One region of the Allobosea sp. LjRoot237 genome, then DNA from elsewhere that is predicted to be linked to it. Evidence: predicted binding sites of a transcription regulator. Region 1 holds the regulator's gene; each other region holds the start of a gene.
The links. Region 1 encodes LexA, which represses DNA repair genes until DNA is damaged. Its sites were predicted from a motif close to TGTTCNNNNTGTGTTCNG; they were not measured.
Positions count from the first base shown of each region.

Region 2: a site for LexA is predicted at 2,057-2,074, ahead of ACSQ24_RS00705 (helicase-related protein). Genes of this name have one in related genera too.
Region 3: a site for LexA is predicted at 2,069-2,086, ahead of ACSQ24_RS14780 (single-stranded DNA-binding protein). Genes of this name have one in related genera too.
Region 4: a site for LexA is predicted at 2,128-2,145, ahead of ACSQ24_RS19670 (PA0069 family radical SAM protein). Genes of this name have one in related genera too.

Region 1 is NZ_CAXUQP020000001.1:2,401,173-2,405,612, forward strand. Features, by position in the region: gene ACSQ24_RS11660 (ComEC/Rec2 family competence protein) at 1-1,249, shown strand, start outside; gene lexA (transcriptional repressor LexA) at 1,243-1,974, opposite strand; gene ACSQ24_RS11670 (molybdopterin molybdotransferase MoeA) at 2,211-3,422, opposite strand; gene moaC (cyclic pyranopterin monophosphate synthase MoaC) at 3,419-3,907, opposite strand; gene trpC (indole-3-glycerol phosphate synthase TrpC) at 3,904-4,440, opposite strand, start outside.
Region 2 is NZ_CAXUQP020000001.1:154,660-159,099, forward strand. Features, by position in the region: gene ACSQ24_RS00695 (hypothetical protein) at 1-767, opposite strand, end outside; gene ACSQ24_RS00700 (alpha/beta fold hydrolase) at 958-1,848, shown strand; gene ACSQ24_RS00705 (helicase-related protein) at 2,156-4,440, shown strand, end outside.
Region 3 is NZ_CAXUQP020000001.1:3,047,798-3,052,237, forward strand. Features, by position in the region: gene ACSQ24_RS14770 (MBL fold metallo-hydrolase) at 1-922, shown strand, start outside; gene ACSQ24_RS14775 (NAD kinase) at 1,175-1,948, shown strand; gene ACSQ24_RS14780 (single-stranded DNA-binding protein) at 2,176-2,712, shown strand; partial or broken gene ACSQ24_RS14785 (IS5 family transposase) at 2,779-3,539, shown strand; gene ACSQ24_RS14790 (3-phosphoshikimate 1-carboxyvinyltransferase) at 3,733-4,440, opposite strand, start outside.
Region 4 is NZ_CAXUQP020000001.1:4,042,553-4,046,992, reverse strand. Features, by position in the region: gene ACSQ24_RS19675 (alpha/beta fold hydrolase) at 1-823, opposite strand, end outside; gene ACSQ24_RS19670 (PA0069 family radical SAM protein) at 896-2,083, opposite strand; gene ACSQ24_RS19665 (hypothetical protein) at 2,200-2,688, shown strand; gene ypfJ (KPN_02809 family neutral zinc metallopeptidase) at 2,698-3,588, opposite strand; gene cydB (cytochrome d ubiquinol oxidase subunit II) at 3,661-4,440, opposite strand, start outside.

The DNA.
Region 1 (4,440 bases):
CGCGGCGCTCGCCGCCATGGCAGGCGCCATCGGTTACTGCATCTTCTCCGGCGCTGAGGTCGCGACCGTGCGCTCGCTGATCATGACGCTGGTGATGCTGGGGGCGATCCTGGTCGACCGGCCGGCGCTCTCCATGCGCAACCTTGCGCTCGCCGCGATCATCGTGCTGCTGCGCGAGCCCGAAGCGGTGCTCGGTCCGAGCTTCCAGATGTCGTTCGGGGCGGTCGCGGCGTTGATCGCCTTCGCCGAGCGCTGGCAGGAGCGCCCGCCCGACGCGGCGGCGGCGTCATGGCCCTGGCCGCTGCGGCCGCTCTGGCTCTCGGCTGTGGGTATCGTGACCACGACCATGGTCGCGACAGCGGCGACGGCACCCTTTGGCGTCTTCCACTTCCAGACCTTCAACCCGTTCGGCCTGCTCGGCAATGCGCTGGCGCTGCCCTTCGTCTCGCTGATCGTGATGCCGGCCGCCGTCTTCGGCGTGCTCGCCTATCCGTTCGGGCTCGACTGGCCGGCCTGGGCGCTGATGGGTTGGGCTTCCGGCCTCGTGCTCCAGCTCGCGCATTGGGTCGCCGGCATCGACCGCTCGACTGTGGTGCTGCCCGCCTTCGGTTCGCTCGCCCTGATCTGCTTCTCGTTGTCCTTGCTCTGGCTGACGCTGTGGACGACGGCGCTACGTTTCCTTGCTGCGCTGCCGCTGGTTGGCGGGCTGGCGCTGGCCTCGACCCCGTCGCAGCCCGATATCCTGATCGAGCGCGATGGTTCGGGCGTGCTGGTGCGTGGACTAGAAGGGCGGATGGTGCTCGCCGGCAAGCCGAGCCGCTTCGTGCTGACGCAATGGCTGCATGCCGACGGCGATTCCCGTTCGCCCGACGATGCGGCCCTGCGCGCGGGCGCCGCCTGCGATGCGCGTGGTTGCGTCATCCGCCTGCCGGACGGCCGCAGCGTCGCCTATACGCGCGACCGCATCGCTTTGGTCGAGGACTGCCAGCGCGCCGATCTCGTGGTGACGTCGCTCTATTGGAGCGCGCCTTGCGCTGCCCGATTGATCGACCGCAGCGCGCTCATCCGCGACGGCGCGACCGCTTATCATGCGGCCCGCGGCGGCTGGCGTTCCTATACGGCGGATGAGGTGGCACGCCTGCGTCCCTGGACCCGTGCGCGGCCGGAAACGAGGCCGGTGCCCGAACCCGCTCCTGCACCGATTTCCGCTACTGCAGAGCCGGCACAGGATCTAGAGGCGCTTCAGTAGCGCCGCATCAGATTGACGAGCCGGCCCTGGATCTTGACCCGGTCCGGCCCGAGCACGCGCGTCTCATAGGCGGGATTGGCCGCTTCGAGCGCGATCGAGGAGCCGCGCTTGCGCAGCCGCTTCAGCGTCGCTTCCTCGTCGTCGATCAGCGCGACGATGATGTCGCCAGTATTGGCGCTGTCCTGCTTGCGGATCACCACAGTGTCGCCGTCGAGGATGCCGGCCTCGATCATCGAATCGCCGCGGACCTCGAGCGCGTAATGCTCGCCGCCGCCAAGCATGTCGGCGGGCATGGAGACGCTATGGCTGCGGTCCTGGATCGCCGAGATCGGCGTGCCGGCGGCGATGCGGCCCATGACGGGGATGGAGACGGTGGAGCGCCCGCTCTCTTCGGCGCCCGCCGGGCGCGGCTTCGCCAAGGTGGCTGCCGGTGCCGGCGGGGTCTGGCCGAGCCCGCCCTGGACGATGGAGGGGCTGAAGCGGGCGCGCTGCGCCTGCTGTCCGCCGATGCCGTCCGGCATCTTGATGACCTCGAGGGCGCGCGCCCGGTTGGGAAGCCGGCGAATGAAGCCGCGCTCCTCGAGCGCCATGATCAGCCGGTGGATGCCGGATTTGGAGCGCAGATCGAGCGCGTCCTTCATCTCGTCGAAGGAGGGAGGCACGCCGGATTCACGCAGGCGTTCATGAATGAAGCGAAGCAGTTCAAACTGTTTGCGTGTCAGCATGGTCGCGCCGCTCGCCTCTCGGGCTGGAATCGAAACAAAGCACGAACACCATAGCTGTTCGCTTTGTGTTCCGCAAGGGATTGCCCGAGCAGAGCGCGCGCTTCCAGAGCGTTGTCATCCCGGGCTACCGAAGGGAGGCCCGGGATCCATTCCGGAACGCTTCAGAAATGGATCCCGGATCGGCGCCGCTGACGCGGCTTGTCCGGGGTGACGATGCAGGAGGGCAGGAGCCCCGGCTAGCGCAGCCGGATGATCCGGCAGGAATCGCCCGCCTTGGCGGCCTCGGCGAAGATCGGGCGGATCACCAGAGCTTCGGCGCGCGCCAGGTTGGCCAGCATCGACGAATCCTGCTTGGCGAATGGCCTGACACGCCGCTCGCCATCGATGGTTTCGAAGGTGGCGCGCAGATAATCTTGGCGCTCGTCATTGGCCGGCAGATCGACGGCCAGGATGGCGGGCTCGCTGCGGTCGCGTTCGGGATCGTCGATGCCGAGCAGAGCCTCGACCAGCGGGATGGCGAAGAGATGCCCGCAGACGATCGAGGAGACCGGGTTGCCCGGTAGGCCGAGCGCGACCATGGCGCCGAGGCGGCCCATCATCATCGGCTTGCCCGGGCGCATCGCGATCTTCCAGAAGCCGAGCTCCATGCCTTGCGCCTTCAGCGCCGCCTGGACGAGATCGTGCTCGCCGACCGAGGCGCCGCCGAGCGTGATCAGGACGTCGGCTCCGGCCCTGCGTGCCGCCTCGATCTTGCCGGCGAGATCGGGATGGTTGTCGCGGGCGATGCCGAGATCGAGCGCCGTGCCGCCGGCCTGCTCAACCAGTGCGGCGAGCGCGAAGCTGTTGGAGGCGACGATCTGGTCGGGGCCGACCGGCTCGCCGGGCAGGACGAGTTCATCGCCAGTCGCGAGGATCGCGACCAGCGGCTTGCAGCGGACCGCGAGTGTCGGATGCCCGGCGGCTGCGGCGAGCCCGAGCGCGGCGCTGTCGAGCCGGTGGCCGGCCTTCAGCAGGATTGCGCCGGTCTGAAAATCCAGTCCGGCCGGGCGGATGAACTGGCCCTTGTTCGCCGGCTTGGCGACGCGGATCACCGGGCCGCCGACACCCTCGGCATGCTCCTGGATCAGGATCGCGTCGGCACCGTTCGGAATGGGGGCGCCGGTGAAGATGCGTACCGTCTCGCCCGGGCCGACAGGATCGGAAAAGCCGCGGCCGGCGGCGGATTCGCCGATGACCTTGAGCTCCCTGCCGGGCTCCAGGTCAGTCGCGCGGGCGGCATAGCCGTCCATGGCCGAATTGGCGAAGGGCGGCTGGGTTCGGAGTGCGGCGACATCTTCGGCCAGCACGCGGTCGGCGCAATGGGCGAGCGGCAGCGTCTCGGCTGGTGTCGGGCCTGGCACGCTGTCGAGCAGCGCTCGCAGCGCTACGGGAACGGGGGTGAGGCTCATGCCGATCGCCCTGCCAGCTCATAGGTTCCGGACTTGCCGCCGGATTTATGCACGAGCTGGATGCCTTCGATATGCATGGCGCGATCAACCGCTTTCACCATGTCGTAGACGGTGAGGCAGGCGACGCTGACGGCGGTCAGCGCTTCCATCTCGACGCCGGTCTTGCCGGTGAGCTTGACCTCGGCACGCACGCGTACGCCGGGCAGGGTCTCATCGATCGTAAGGTCGACAGCGATCTTCGAGAGCAGCAGCGGGTGGCAGAGCGGGATCAATTCATGCGCGCGCTTGGCCGCCATGATGCCGGCGAGGCGGGCGGTGCCGAGCACATCGCCCTTCTTGGCCTCGCCATCGCGGACGATGGCAAGCGTCTCGGCCTGCATCACGACATGGCCTTCGGCGACCGCGACCCGGACGGTCTCGGCCTTGTCGCCGACATCGACCATATGGGCCGCGCCCTTCTGGTCGAGATGGGTGAGCCGGCTCACGCCGCCGCCTCGGTGGTCTTGCCAGTCAGAAGCTCGCGCGTTGCAGCCGCCACGTCCGCCTGGCGCATCAGGCTCTCGCCGACCAGGAAGGTGTTGACGCCGCAGCCCTGCAGGCGGGCGATGTCGGCATGGCTGAAGATGCCGCTCTCGCCGACGAGCAGGCGGTCCTTCGGCACACGCGGCGCCAGCCGCTCGGTGACGGCGAGGTTGAGCTCGAAGCTGCGCAGGTCGCGGTTGTTGATGCCGACCAGCCTGGTATCGAGCTTCAGCGCGCGCTCCAGCTCGGCTTCGTCATGGACCTCGGCGAGCGCGGCCATGCCGAGCGCCTTCGCCGTGGCGGTGAGCTCGCGCGCGGCGGCATCGTCGAGCGAGGCCATGATGATCAGGATGCAGTCGGCGCCCCAGCTCCGCGCCTCGAAGACCTGGTAGGGCTCGAACATGAAATCCTTGCGCAGGCCGGGCAGGCCGGAGGCGGCGCGCGCCTGCGCGAGATATTCCGGCTGGCCCTGGAAGGAGGGCGTGTCGGTCAGGAC
Region 2 (4,440 bases), 2.2 Mb from region 1:
GCGACGAAATCCAGCCTTGGTGAACTGCTTGCACCCTCCTGGAATTCCCGCGCGCTAAAGCCGGCGACGGCCTGTAGCCCATCGATCTTGTTTCGCGCCGACAGCCAAGTGAAGAGTGTCAGCGCGGTCGTGATTGTGATCTCCGCGGCGGCCGGAGCGAGCACGATCGCCGGAGCAAACGCCTGCTGCACCGTCGCATCCCGCTCCGGCCCGCGCTCGGTCCAGGTCGAGCGCGAGACGACTTCGCCATCCGGGCCTCCGGCCCGGATCGTCTGGGTGCTGCCCGCGGTCTCGAAGGTGGTCTTGCCGCCTTCGGGCACAGTGACGGTGTGGCGCTCGTCCCAGTCGCTCGGCTTGTCAGGCTCGGCGAATTCGGACTGGATGGTCGAGCCGTCGCGATTGACTACGGCGCGTTCGGCCAACGAGCCGTCAGGGCGGGTGGCGTCCTGATAGAAGGCCCAGCTCTCCTCGCCGCTGGTATCGGCGACGACGTCGCTGAAGCTCAGTGCTGTCGACAGGGCATTGCCGAGATCGCCCAGCCAGTCGGTGCCCGTCAGCGTCGGATCGCCGCCGCCTCCGCCGCTGGTCCATTGCCCACCACCTGCACTGCCGGCCGGCACGCGCGGCTGGTCGGGATTGTATTTGCGGGCGAGTTCGTGCCGAAGCAGCCGTGTCTGCGCCTTCAGCGAGACGAGCCTACGACGCAGAAGCACGATTTCGCGCCAACGCGCACTGTCACTGGCTGAACGATGCGGCAGATCCGGCATGGCGTGCTCCCTGGTTTGAAGTGCGCCATTCTGAGGCCGCCGGAACCGCCGGGGATAAGATCGTTCTCTATCCCCGCCTGCGTTTCAGCCACGATCCGACCAGCACCGCATGGAGGCTTTGCCGTTCGACGAATTGCGGGATCTCCGGGCGACGGGGTAGCCTTCCCGGCGATTCGCCTCCGGAGCCGTCATGTCCAGCGATTTTGCCTTGCCTCCCGGCCTCAGGCATCGCCAGGTCGTCGTGCGTGACACCGTCCTGCATGTCGCCGAGGTCGGCGACGGGCCGGCGGTGCTGCTGCTTCATGGCTGGCCGGAATTCTGGATGAGCTGGCTGCCGCTGATGAACCGGCTGCATGGCGAGTTCCGATTGATCGCGCCTGATCTGCGCGGCTTCGGCGACAGCGGTAAATCCTCGGCGCCACGCAGCGATGTCGGCGCCAACAGCCATGCCGACGACATGGCGGCGCTGCTGGAGGCGCTCGGTCTCGGCCCGGTCGGCGTCGTCGGACACGATGTCGGCGCCTATGTCGCGCAGGGGCTGGCCCGGCGCCATCCGCAGCGGGTCGAGAAGCTCCTGTTCTTCAACTGCCCGACGCCGAGCGTCGGTTCGGCCTGGGTCCGGGACGGCCATGTCAACGAGATCTGGTACCAGTCCTTCCAGCAATTGCCGCTGGCCGAGCAGCTGATCGGATCGAGCCGCGAAGCCTGCGCCCTCTATCTCGGGCATTTCCTGACGCATTGGTGCCACCGCAAGGAGGCCTTCGCGCCGGTCTTCGACCTATGGGTCGAGAATTTCATGAAGCCCGGCAATCTGCGCGGCGGCTTCGACTGGTATCGCAGCCAGAACGCCGCGCGGATCGCCGCGATCGACGGCCATCCGGCGCCATCCGTGCCGATCCATCAGCGCACCCGGGTGCATTGGGGCCGGCACGACCCGATCCTGAAGTCCGAATGGTCCGCCTTCCTGTCGCATTATTTCGACGATGTGGAAGTCAGCTTCTGCGAGAGCGCCGGCCATTTCGTCCATGTCGAGGCGCCGGGCGAAGCGGCGCAGGTCCTGGCCGAGGTCTTCGGCGACTGACCGAAGTCCGCCTGCAGCAATCGTCGCCTTGCCCCTCGTTCTGTCGCCATGACGGCCTACATAGGCGAAAGCGGCCCTCGCGCGCGCAAGTCGGCGAAGGATGGACAATGAAGACGATTCAAAATCTTGTGGTTTTTGAATCGCTTGCCGCAATATCTCGCCGTGAACGAAACCTGATTCTGTGGGAGTCAGCGATTCGCCCCCGCTTCGTTCCGGACTCGTTCTGTTCACGGATCGGGTTGCCTTTGGGCGGCCTGAACCAGTAGGGCTTGCCCCGCCCGGACTGCAGGAAAGCTCCAGCGTCTTGATCCAGCCCCGTTCCCTTCCGCCTTCGATCCGCGCCCGCGGTGTCACGGCGGTGCTCGGCCCGACCAATACCGGCAAGACCCATCTCGCCATCGAGCGCATGGTCGCACATCCGACGGGGATGATCGGCCTGCCGCTGCGCCTGCTGGCGCGCGAGGTCTATCAGCGCGTGGTCGACAAGGTCGGGCCGCAGGCGGTCGCGCTGATCACCGGCGAGGAGAAGATCAAGCCGGAGCGGCCGAGGTTTTGGGTCTGCACGGTCGAGGCGATGCCGCGCGATCTCGCCGTTGATTTCGTCGCCATCGACGAGATCCAGCTCGCCGCCGATCTCGATCGCGGCCATGTCTTCGCCGATCGCCTCCTCAATCATCGCGGCCGCGAGGAGACGATGCTGATCGGCGCTGGCACGATGAGGCCGCTGATCGAGCAGCTCATCCCCGGCGTCAACGTCGTTTCTCGCCCGCGCCTGTCGAAGCTCTCCTTCGCCGGCGACCGCAAGATCACCCGCCTGCCGCGGCGCTCGGCGATCGTCGCCTTCTCGGCCGAGGAGGTCTACGCCATCGCCGAGCTGATCCGCCGGCAGAAGGGCGGGGCGGCGGTGGTGCTCGGTGCGCTCAGCCCGCGCACGCGCAATGCCCAGGTCGAGATCTACCAGTCGGGCGATGTCGACTATCTCGTCGCCACCGATGCGATCGGCATGGGGCTCAACCTCGACGTCGACCACATCGCCTTCGCCGGTGACAGCAAGTTCGACGGCCATCACTATCGCAAGCTCAACCCGGCCGAGTTCGGCCAGATCGCCGGCCGCGCCGGCCGGCATCTGCGCGACGGCACCTTCGGCACGACCGGGCGCTCGCCGCCCTTCGAGCAGGAGCTGGTCGAGGCGATCGAGGACCATCGCTTCGAATCGGTTCGGCAGGTGCAATGGCGCAATTCTGATCTCGATCAGCGTTCGATTCCCGGGCTGATCGATAGCCTCAACATCCAGCCGCAGGAGCAAGGGCTGACCCGCGCCCTGATCGCCGAGGACATGACGACGCTGGAAATCCTGGCGCGCGATCAGGATGTGTCGCGACTGGCGCAAGGCAAACCGGCCGTATCGCGGCTCTGGGAAGTCTGCGGGCTGCCGGATTACCGTAAGATTGCGCCGATGCAGCATGCCGAGCTGGCGACGACTTTGTATCTGCGTCTGATGCGTCATGGCCGGCTCGATCCGGACTGGTATGCCGGCCAATTGGCTGCCCTCGACCGCGTCGATGGCGAGATCGATACGCTCTCGGCCCGCATCTCCCAGGTCCGGACCTGGACCTATGTTGCCAACCGGCCGGACTGGTTGCCCGATCCTGAGCATTGGCAGGGGGTGGCGCGTCTTGTAGAGGACAGGCTGTCGGACGCTTTGCACGAACGGCTTGCCAGCCGATTCGTCGATCGGCGTACGAGCGTGTTGATGCGTCGCCTGCGGGAGAATGCAATGTTGGAGGCCGAAGTCACCGCGACCGGCGATGTCCTGGTCGAGGGTCAGCATGTCGGATTGCTGCAAGGCTTTCGCTTCACGGCCGATCCCAAGGCGGGTGGGCCGGAAGCGAAGGCGCTGAACGCGGCGGCGCTGAAGGCGCTGGCCGGCGAGCTCGAGGCGCGCGCCTCGCGCGTCGTGCTGGCCGGCGACGACGCCTTCGTGCTCTCGCATGACGGGCTGGTGCGCTGGATCGGCGAGCCGGTGGCGCGCCTGACCGCCGGCGAGAAGGTGCTGGAGCCGCGCCTGCGCCTGATGGTCGACGACCATCTGCCGGCACAGGCCCGCGAGCAGATCGAGACTAGGCTTTTGGCCTGGCTGAAGCACCACATCACTAGGCTGCTCGGCCCGCTCCAGATCCTGGAGAACGCCGAGAGCGCTGCCGGCATTGCCCGCGGCATCGCCTATCAGGCGGCCGAGGCGCTCGGCGTGCTCGAGCGCGCCAAGGTCGCCGAGGAGATGAAGACGCTCGACCAGGAAGGCCGGGCGGCGCTGCGCCAGCTCGGCATCCGCTTCGGCGCGTTCCACCTCTATGTCCCGGCCCTGCTGAAGCCGGCGCCGCGCGCGCTTGCCGCCCAGCTCTGGGCGCTGAAGCACGGCAATCCCGAGGCAGCCGGGCTCGACGACATCTCCCATCTCGCCTCGTCCGGCCGGACTTCGTTTCCCGCCAACAAGGACGTGCCCAAGGGGCTCTACCGCGCTGCCGGCTACCGCGTCTGCGGCGAGCGTGCCGTGCGCGTCGATATTCTGGAGCGGCTGGCGGACCTGATCCG
Region 3 (4,440 bases), 650 kb from region 1:
CGCGCTCGATCTGCCCACCGGCCTCGCGCCGGCCCACGCGCAAGGAGCTGCCGCGAACCAGAATCCCGGCTTCTACCGCTACAAGGTCGGCGACATCACCGTCACCGCCCTCAATGACGGCTTCGCCAAGCGCCCACTCGAGGGCTTCGTCCGCAATGCCGAACTCGCCGACGTCAAGAAGGCGATGGAGCAGGCCTATCTGCCCAGCGACGCGCTCTCGATCACCTTCACCACACTGGCGCTGCAGATCGGCGACAAGCTCACTCTGATCGACACCGGCAACGGCGATTCCGGCGCGCCGACCTCGGGCGCCTGGATGAAGAACTTCCAGGCCGCCGGGCTCGACCCCAAGAACGTCTCGACCGTGGTCTTCAGCCATTTCCACGGCGACCACATCAACGGCTTCCGGCTCAAGAACGGCAGCGCCGTCTTCCCGAACGCCGAGGTGATGGTGCCGGCGGCCGAATGGGCGTTCTGGATGGACGACGCCAAGATGAACGCCGCCCCCGAGGCGATGAAGGGCGCCTTCGCCGGCGTGCGCCGCGTCTTCGGCCCGGTCGCCAAGGATGTGAAGCAGTACGAGGCCGGCAAGGAGATCCTGCCGGGCGTGACCGCGATCGCCGCTCCCGGCCATACGCCCGGCCACACGGTCTACGCCGTCTCTTCCGGCAGCGGCAAGCTGATGGTGATGTCGGACACCACCAACCACCCGGCCCTGTTCGTGCGCAATCCCGACTGGTCGGCGGTGTTCGACATGGACGGGCCGCAGGCGGCCGCCACCCGCCGCAAGCTGCTCGACATGGCCGTGGCCGACAAGATGCAGGTCGCCTTCTACCACGCTCCCTTCCCCGCCACCGGCCATATCGCCAAGGCCGGCAATGGCTTCGAACTCGTGCCGCTGCAGTGGAGCAGCGCGATCTGAGACCCTCGCGCATCCGCTGGAGAAAGGCCGGGGTATGCGCCTCGGCCTTTCTTTTTGCGGCATGTTCGCAAGGCGGCTCGCGATCCTGTCCGAGGCCATGCTAGACCGGCCCTTGAGCCGGATCCGATCAGGCTGAATCAACCTGATCGGTGAATCCGTCTCTAAATCATTGATAGAGTACGCGTTATCCGATCGGATTGCGTTGCAATCTGATCGGCGCGTGCTCTAGATACCGCCGACCGGATACCAGCGATGACCGAGCGCTTCGCCGCCATCTCCTTCGTCGCCAGCGACACCGCCGAGGCTGAAGCCGCGCGGGTCAAGCTGGTCGAGCGCTACGGCGACGCCGATCCGGCGCAGGCCGAGGTGATCGTCGCGCTCGGCGGCGACGGGCTGATGCTGCAGACGCTGCATCGCTTCATGGGCACGGCCAAGCCGATCTATGGCATGAACCGCGGCTCGGTCGGCTTCCTGATGAACGAGTTCCGCGAGCGCGGCCTGCGCCAGAAGCTCGAGGCGGCGCAGCGCAGCGTCGTCCACCCGCTGGTGATGACGGCGGTCAATCGCGACGGGAAGCGCGTCGAAGCGCGCGCCATCAACGAGGTCTCGCTGTTCCGCCGCTCCTACCAGGCGGCGAAGCTGCGGCTCTCGGTCGACGGACAGGTGCGCTTGTCCGAGCTCGTCGCCGACGGCGTGCTGGTCGCGACGCCGGCCGGCTCGACCGCCTACAACCTCTCGGCCAATGGCCCGATCCTGCCGCTCGATGCGCCGCTGCTGGCGCTCACCCCGCTCTCGCCATTCCGGCCGCGGCGCTGGCGCGGCGCGCTCCTGCCCGACCACGCCAAGGTGACGATCGCGGTGATGGAGGCCGACAAGCGCCCGGTCAGCGCCGTCGCCGACCACACCCAGATCGACAATGTCATCTCGGTCTCGATCGCGATCGACCGCTCGCTCGACCTCGTCATGCTGCACGATCCCGGCCACAGCCTGGACGAGCGTATCCTGCGCGAGCAGTTCGGCTATTGAAGCCGTGGCGATGGCGGCCGCGGCTCGCTCGCAGCCCTGCCGTTTGCAGATCGTCCTGGTCCGTTCACCAGCCCTCGGAAAGCTCGAATTTTTTGTCGGGGACAAGGCGCGAAAAGAGTCTTGAACAAAACAGGAACATCGTTGATAGTGGCCGCATGGCCGGCTAGGGTCCGGCTCCGGTCGATCGGCCGGGTTTGTGGTGAAGTGCGCAGGAAACGGAGCCTGTCATGGCTGGTAGCGTCAACAAGGTCATTCTGGTCGGCAATCTCGGGCGCGACCCCGAGGTGCGGCGCCTCGGCAGCGGCGAGCCGGTGGTCAATCTCAGGATCGCCACCTCGGAAACCTGGCGCGACAAGCAGTCGGGCGAGCGCAAGGAGCGCACCGAGTGGCACTCGGTGGTGATCTTCAACGAGAATCTCGCCAAGGTCGCCGAGCAGTATCTGAAGAAGGGCTCGAAGATTTACATCGAGGGCCAGCTCCAGACCCGCAAATGGCAGGACCAGCAGGGCGTCGAGAAATACACGACCGAGATCGTGCTGCAGCGTTTCCGCGGCGAGCTCACCATCCTCGACAGCCGCGGCCAGGGCGGCGACGAGGCTGGTGGCGGCAGCGGCGGCTATGGCGACGAGGGTTCGTCGGGCGGCTCCTTCGGCCGGTCGAGCCCGGTCGGCGGCGGCTCGCGCCAGCCGGCGATGGCGAGCGGCGGCAGCAGCAGCGGCGGTTCTCGCTCGTCGAGCCATCTCGACGACGACATCCCGTTCTAGGTCGTGGTGACGATTTAGGGTTCCCGACGGCCCGCGGTTCTGATTCAACGCTGCTTTTTAGAGGCGGTGTTGGAAGGCGAGGTTCTTCGGGACGATCAATGGGCGCGCATCGAGCCATTCGTGCCTGGCGGCCGCAAGGGCAAGCGGGGGCCGCGCAGCAATGGCCGGTTGTTCGTGGACGCGCTGTTGTGGATGGCGCGGTCAGGCGGTCGGTGGCGTGATCTGCCCACGCGATTTGGGCCCTATCAAACGGCCAAGCGGCGCTATTACCGCTGGATCGAGATGGGCGTGCTCAATCGCCTGTTCGAGGCGGTGGCCGCTGAGCCCGACCTGGAATGGGTCATGCTGGACGCCACGGTCATCCGCGCCCATGCCCAAGCCGCCGGCGCGCGGCGAAAAAGGGGGGACCGGACGCCCAGGCGCTTGGCCGGTCTCGTGGCGGCTTCGGCACCAAGATCCACGTCTGCGTAGACGCGCTGGGCCTGCCGGTTCGCATCCTGCTGGGGCCGGGTCAGCAGAACGACATGGCTCCGGCCTGTGACCTGATCGACGGCGTCGCCGCTCAATCCGTCCTGGCCGACAAGGCCTATGACGCCGATCGGCTCTATCTGAAGATCATCCAGCAGGGCGGCGATCCCGTCGTCCCGCCCCGCCGCCATCGTAAGCGACAACACGCCTATGATCGGCTCCTCTACAAGGAACGAAACCGCGTCGAGCGCTTCTTCAGCCGCATCAAGCACTTCCGCCGCATCGCCACACGATACGACAAGCTGGCGGCCACCTTCATGGGCTTCGTCACCCTCGCCGCCATCATGCTCTGGCTCAAATACCTAAATCGTCACCGCAGCCTAGCACGATTGCTTGCCGGTTCGACGCGGCCTGAACAAACGCACCCTCGTCATTGCGAGCATTGCGAAGCAATCCAGGAGGGCTCGCTCAACGGCCTTGGATTGCTTCGCAATGCTCGCAATGACGGAACTGCCGCAGTCAGCGCTTGGCAGCGGCAAATCGACAGATCTCCTACGGCAGCTCGCCCTCGAAGCGCACGCCGAGCGAGCCGAGCGCGCGCCAGTAATCCGGATAGGTCTTCGCGACGCAAGCGGGGTCGAGGATGGTGATGCCGCCGATCTTCAGCCCCGCCAGTGCGAAGCTCATGGCGATGCGGTGATCGGCGAAGGTGTCGATCTCCGCCGGCAAGGTCTGGCCGGCCAGCGCCGGATCGGCGGCGACGACGAGATCGTCGCCCTCCTCCACGCCGAGCCCCGGCCTGATCCGCGACAGGCCCTGCGCCAGCGCCGCGACGCGGTCGCATTCCTTGACGCGCAGGTTGGCGATGCCGACGAAGCGCACCGGCGTCTGGTTGAAGGCGGCGAGCACGGCCAGCGTCGGCACCGCATCCTGCATCTGCGAGCCGTCGATCTCGGCCGGCAGGTTCGGGAAGGCGGCGATCAGCGCATGCGCCTTGGCGTCGGGCTGGGTGAAGGCGGAAGCCGGCACGCCGAGATCGATCGTGCCGCCGGTCAGCACTTCCGCCGCCCAGAGATAGGTCGCGGCCGAGGCATCGGGCTCGATCAGGTAATCGGTCGCGATATAGCCGGTCGGCGCGATCCGCCAGCCGCCGCTGTCCGGCTCCGACACCTCGGCGCCGAAGGCCCGCATCGTCGCCAGCGTCAGGTCGACATAGCCGCGCGCGCCGATCTCCTGGCCGGTCAGCACGACATCGACCGG
Region 4 (4,440 bases), 1.6 Mb from region 1:
GTCCACCCACCACCGCGTTGCCCTCGACCTCACCCGCCCAGCGGCGCCAGATCGCGAGCGGCCCGCCATCGGCTTCATACCATTGCGCCAGCGGGCCCTCGGCGCTCCACAGGGCGAGCATCGGACATGCGATGCGCCGCCCGTTTCGCTGGTCGTCGGCATCATGCTCGCGATCGATTTCGGAGGCAGCCCGGTATTCCTCGCAGATCGCATGGATATTGCCGGGATCGCGCAGGGCGTCGACATACGCCTCGCGCACGATGGGCGGGAATGTAGAAGCAGGAGTTCCCCAGCCGTCCAGCGCGCTGTCGATGATCGCCTCCGGCGCTGCCGCGATGAGCCGCTCGGGCAGGGGCTCTGGCTGGGCGAGCAACGTCCAGGGCCAGAAGCCGAGGGCGAAGCGCGCGTCGGCCCTGTCCCAGGCTTCGGCTGTCGGCAGGATGTCGAGCACGGCGAGCTTGGTGATCCGCTCAGGATGGTCGAGCGCCAGGCGATAGGCGACGCGACCGCCGCGATCGTGCCCGGCCACGGAAAAGCGCTTGAGGCCCAGCCGCTCCATGACGGAGACCATGTCAGCCGCCAGCGCCCGCTTGCTGTAGGGCGCATGGTCGGCCGCAGAAGGCGGGCAGGAGCTTGCGCCATAGCCGCGCAAATCGGCGCAGACGACGGTGAATTCCTCCGCCAGCAGCGGAGCGATGTCTCGCCACATCAGATGCGTCTGCGGAAAGCCGTGCAGCAGCAGGAGCGGCGGGCCGGTGCCTTTTCTCCGCAGGAAGATCGCAGCTTCCTCCGTTTCAATGATTTCGCTGCTGAAATCGTCCATGCCGGCCTCCGCTTCCTCTGGCGGAAACGCGCAGGAAGTCGATCGGTGCCGCGACGCGTTAGGCGGGAGCGATCAGAACAGGCTGAGTTGCGCCTTATCCTTCTCCGGCTTTACGAAGAGGTCGGTGCGCAGCCGCAGCCGCGCACTGTTGAAGCCGAGCCGTTCCGCCGCCATCTCGAAGCGCCGGCCGATCATCCAGGCATAGGGCCCGGAGCCGACCTGGCGCTGGCCCCAGGCGGCGTCGTAATCCTTGCCGCCGCGGGTCGAGCGGATCAGCGAGACGACATGGCGCATCTTGTCGGGATGGTGCGTCACCAGCCAGTCCTGCACGATGTCCTTCACCTCGAGCGGCAGGCGCAGCAGCACATAGCCGGCCTCGCGCGCTCCTGCCGCTTTCGCTGCGTCCAGGATGCGCTCGATCTCGTGCTCGTTGATCGCCGGCACGATCGGGGCGACCAGCACCGTCACCGGAATCCCGGCCTCCGACAGCTTGCGAATCGTCTCGATGCGTTTGGCGGGCGAAGCAGCGCGCGGCTCCATGTTGCGGGCGAGCTTCGGATCGAGCGTCGTCACCGAGAGCGCAACCTTGACCAGCCCCTTCGCCGCCATCGGCGCGAGGATGTCGATGTCGCGCTGCACCAGCGCTGATTTGGTGACGATGCCGACCGGATGGTTGAATTTCGCCAGCACTTCGAGGATCGAGCGCATGATCCGCAGCTTCTTCTCGATCGGCTGATAGGCGTCGGTATTGGTGCCGATCGCGATGGTGCGGGGTTGGTAGCTCGCCGCCGAGAGCTCCTTCTCCAAAAGCAGCGCCGCATCGGGCTTGGCTGTCAGCTTGCTTTCGAAGTCGAGCCCGGGCGACAGCCCGAGATAGGCATGGCTCGGCCGCGCGAAGCAGTAGACGCAGCCATGCTCGCAGCCGCGATAGGGGTTGATCGAGCGGTCGAACGAAATATCCGGGGAGTCGTTACGTGTAATGATCGTCCGCGGCTTCTCGACCGAGATTTCGGTCTTGAACGGCGGCAGCTCGCCGAGCGAGCCCCAGCCGTCATCCTCGCTGATGCGTGTCTCGGCCTCAAAGCGGCCGCCGGGATTGATCGTCGCGCCGCGCCCGCGCCGCCGCTCCGGGTCGATCTGGCTGCCGACATGGGCGAGCGGGTCCACCGGCGCGAGCCGTACTGGCGCCGAGATGCTTCCCGGCTCGGAGTCGCGACGCTTGAGCGGTTGCGTCCTGGCTGAGGGTCTGGCCTGCAGCATGGCTTCGTCTCCCGGCGGAATCGGTTGATCCGAGACCAAGGAATGTGAACATAACAGGAACAGAATGCAAGTGACAGGATTGCGACATGTTGCACTGCGTCATAAGCTGATTGCCCATGATCACCGCCGTCATCCGGGCCAATCGCGACGTCGAAGCGCTCGCAGCGACCTTGTCCGTGCTGATTCCCGCGGTCGCGCAGGGCGTGATCGGCCATGCCGTGGTGATCGACGAGGCGGATGACGCTGCGATCGAACGTCTCGCCGACGAGACCGGCGCCAGCTATGTCCGGGCGAAGAATGGCGAGGCCTGGTCGTGCGGGGTCGCCCAGGCGCGCGGCGACTGGGTCATCCTGCTCGAAGCCGGAGATCTGCCCGAGCCGCAATGGACGCCGAGCATCGAGCGGCATTTGCTGACGATGGCGATGCGGCCGGCCTTGATGCCGCTGCGCGGCATGGCCGCGGGGTTGCGCGAATGGGGGGCGGTCTCGCTGCGCTCGCGCCACGTCAGGGCCGGGCTCCTGGCACCCAAGACGCAGATCCTGTCCGGCCGGCTGGCGCGTGCGCCGCGCCGGCTCACCGTGCGTCGCGAGCGCGCCGAGCTCTGACCTCGGCCGTCAGAGCTGGTTGGTGCGGAAGGTGTCGCAGCTCTGCATCGAGCCGGATTTGAAGCCCGTGTTGAACCAGCGCGTGCGCTGTGCCGACGAGCCATGCGTGAAGGAATCCGGCACGACGACGCCGCGGCCCTGTTGCTGCAGCTTGTCGTCGCCGATCGCAGAGGCGGAGCGCATCGCTTCGTCGATGTCGCCGGGCTGGATGCGGTCCATCGCCTGGATGTTGTAGGCCCAGACACCGGCGAAACAGTCCGCCTGCAACTCGACCCGCACCGAGAGCTGGTTCGATTCGCGCTCGGAGATCCGTTGGCGCATCTCGTTCACCTTGGGCAGGATGCCGAGCAGGTTCTGGATGTGATGGCCGATCTCGTGGCCCACGACATAGGCATAGGCGAAGTCGCCGCCGCCACCGAGCTTGCGCTGCATCTCCTGGAAGAAGGAGAGGTCGAGATAGACCCGCTGGTCGTTGGGGCAGTAGAACGGCCCCATCGCCGCCTGCGCCGTGCCGCAGCCGGAGCGGTCGACGCCGCTGAACAGCACCAGCTTCGGTGGCACGTATTTGCGGTTGGCCTGCTGCGGCAGCACCTTGCTCCAGATATCCTCGTTCTGCGCCAGAACCGCCGAGACGAAGCGGCCCATCTCGTCCTGCGGCGGACCGGCCGATTTGCGCTGCTCCTGCGTCGGCGCACTGCGCCCGCCGATGCCGCCGATCAACTCGGCCCCGCCGATCAGCAGGCGTGGATCGATGCCGAGCGCCCAGCCGAGGAGGCCGAGCACGACCATGGTACCGATGCCGATGCCGCCGCGGCCGCCGGGAAGGCCGGCGAACTCGCCTCCGCCGCCGCCACGCCGGTCCTCGAGGTTCTCGGACTGGCGATAATCTTCCCAACGCATGGCAAGGCCCTTGTTGCAGCCTCGCAATGTCCGCGAGCCGGCGGCGGAACTCAAGTCCCGTGGCAGAGGTGCTCAATGATTGCCGGCATCGGCTTTCACCTTCCCGCGGAAGGTCCAGTACACGAAGGCCGTGTAGAACAGGATCATCGGCAGGAGGAAGGTCACCCCGATCAGCACGAAGATGTGCGAGGATGGCGCCGCCGCGGTGTCCCAGATCGTCAGGCCGGGCGGCACGAGATAGGGGTAGTTCGAGATCGCGAGCCCGAGGAAGCAGAGCAGGAAGATCGCGATGGTGAAGGCGAAGGGCGTGAATTCATGCGCGCCATGCAGGCGTTTCCACGCCAGGTAGCCGCAGAAGGCGGTCAGCACCGGGAAGGGCCAGAGCAGCATCAGGTTCGACGGCGTGAACCAGCGCTCGGCGATGCGCGGATGCGCATAGGGCGTCCAGAGCGAGACCAGCACGGCGAAGGCGAGCAGGCCGATGAGGAGTGTCTTGGCCTGCCGGCGCGCCCGCTCCGCCACCGGCCCTTCCGTCTTGTAGACCAGCCAGGTCGCGCCGAGCGTGGCGTAGCCGATGACGACGCCGACGCCGCACATCAGGGTGAACGGGGTCAGCCAGTCGAGCGGACCGCCGGCGAACTGCTTGTCGACCACCGTCACGCCCTGGAGCAGCCCGCCGAGGATCAGCCCCTGCGCAAAAGCTGCGACCGTCGAGCCAGCCCAGAAGGCGAAGTCCCAGACCTTGTGATGCGGTTTTGCCACCCAGCGGAACTCGAAGGCGACGCCGCGGAAGATCAGCGCCAGCAGCATCAGGATCACCGGGATGTAGAAGGCCGGCATGATGATGGCGTA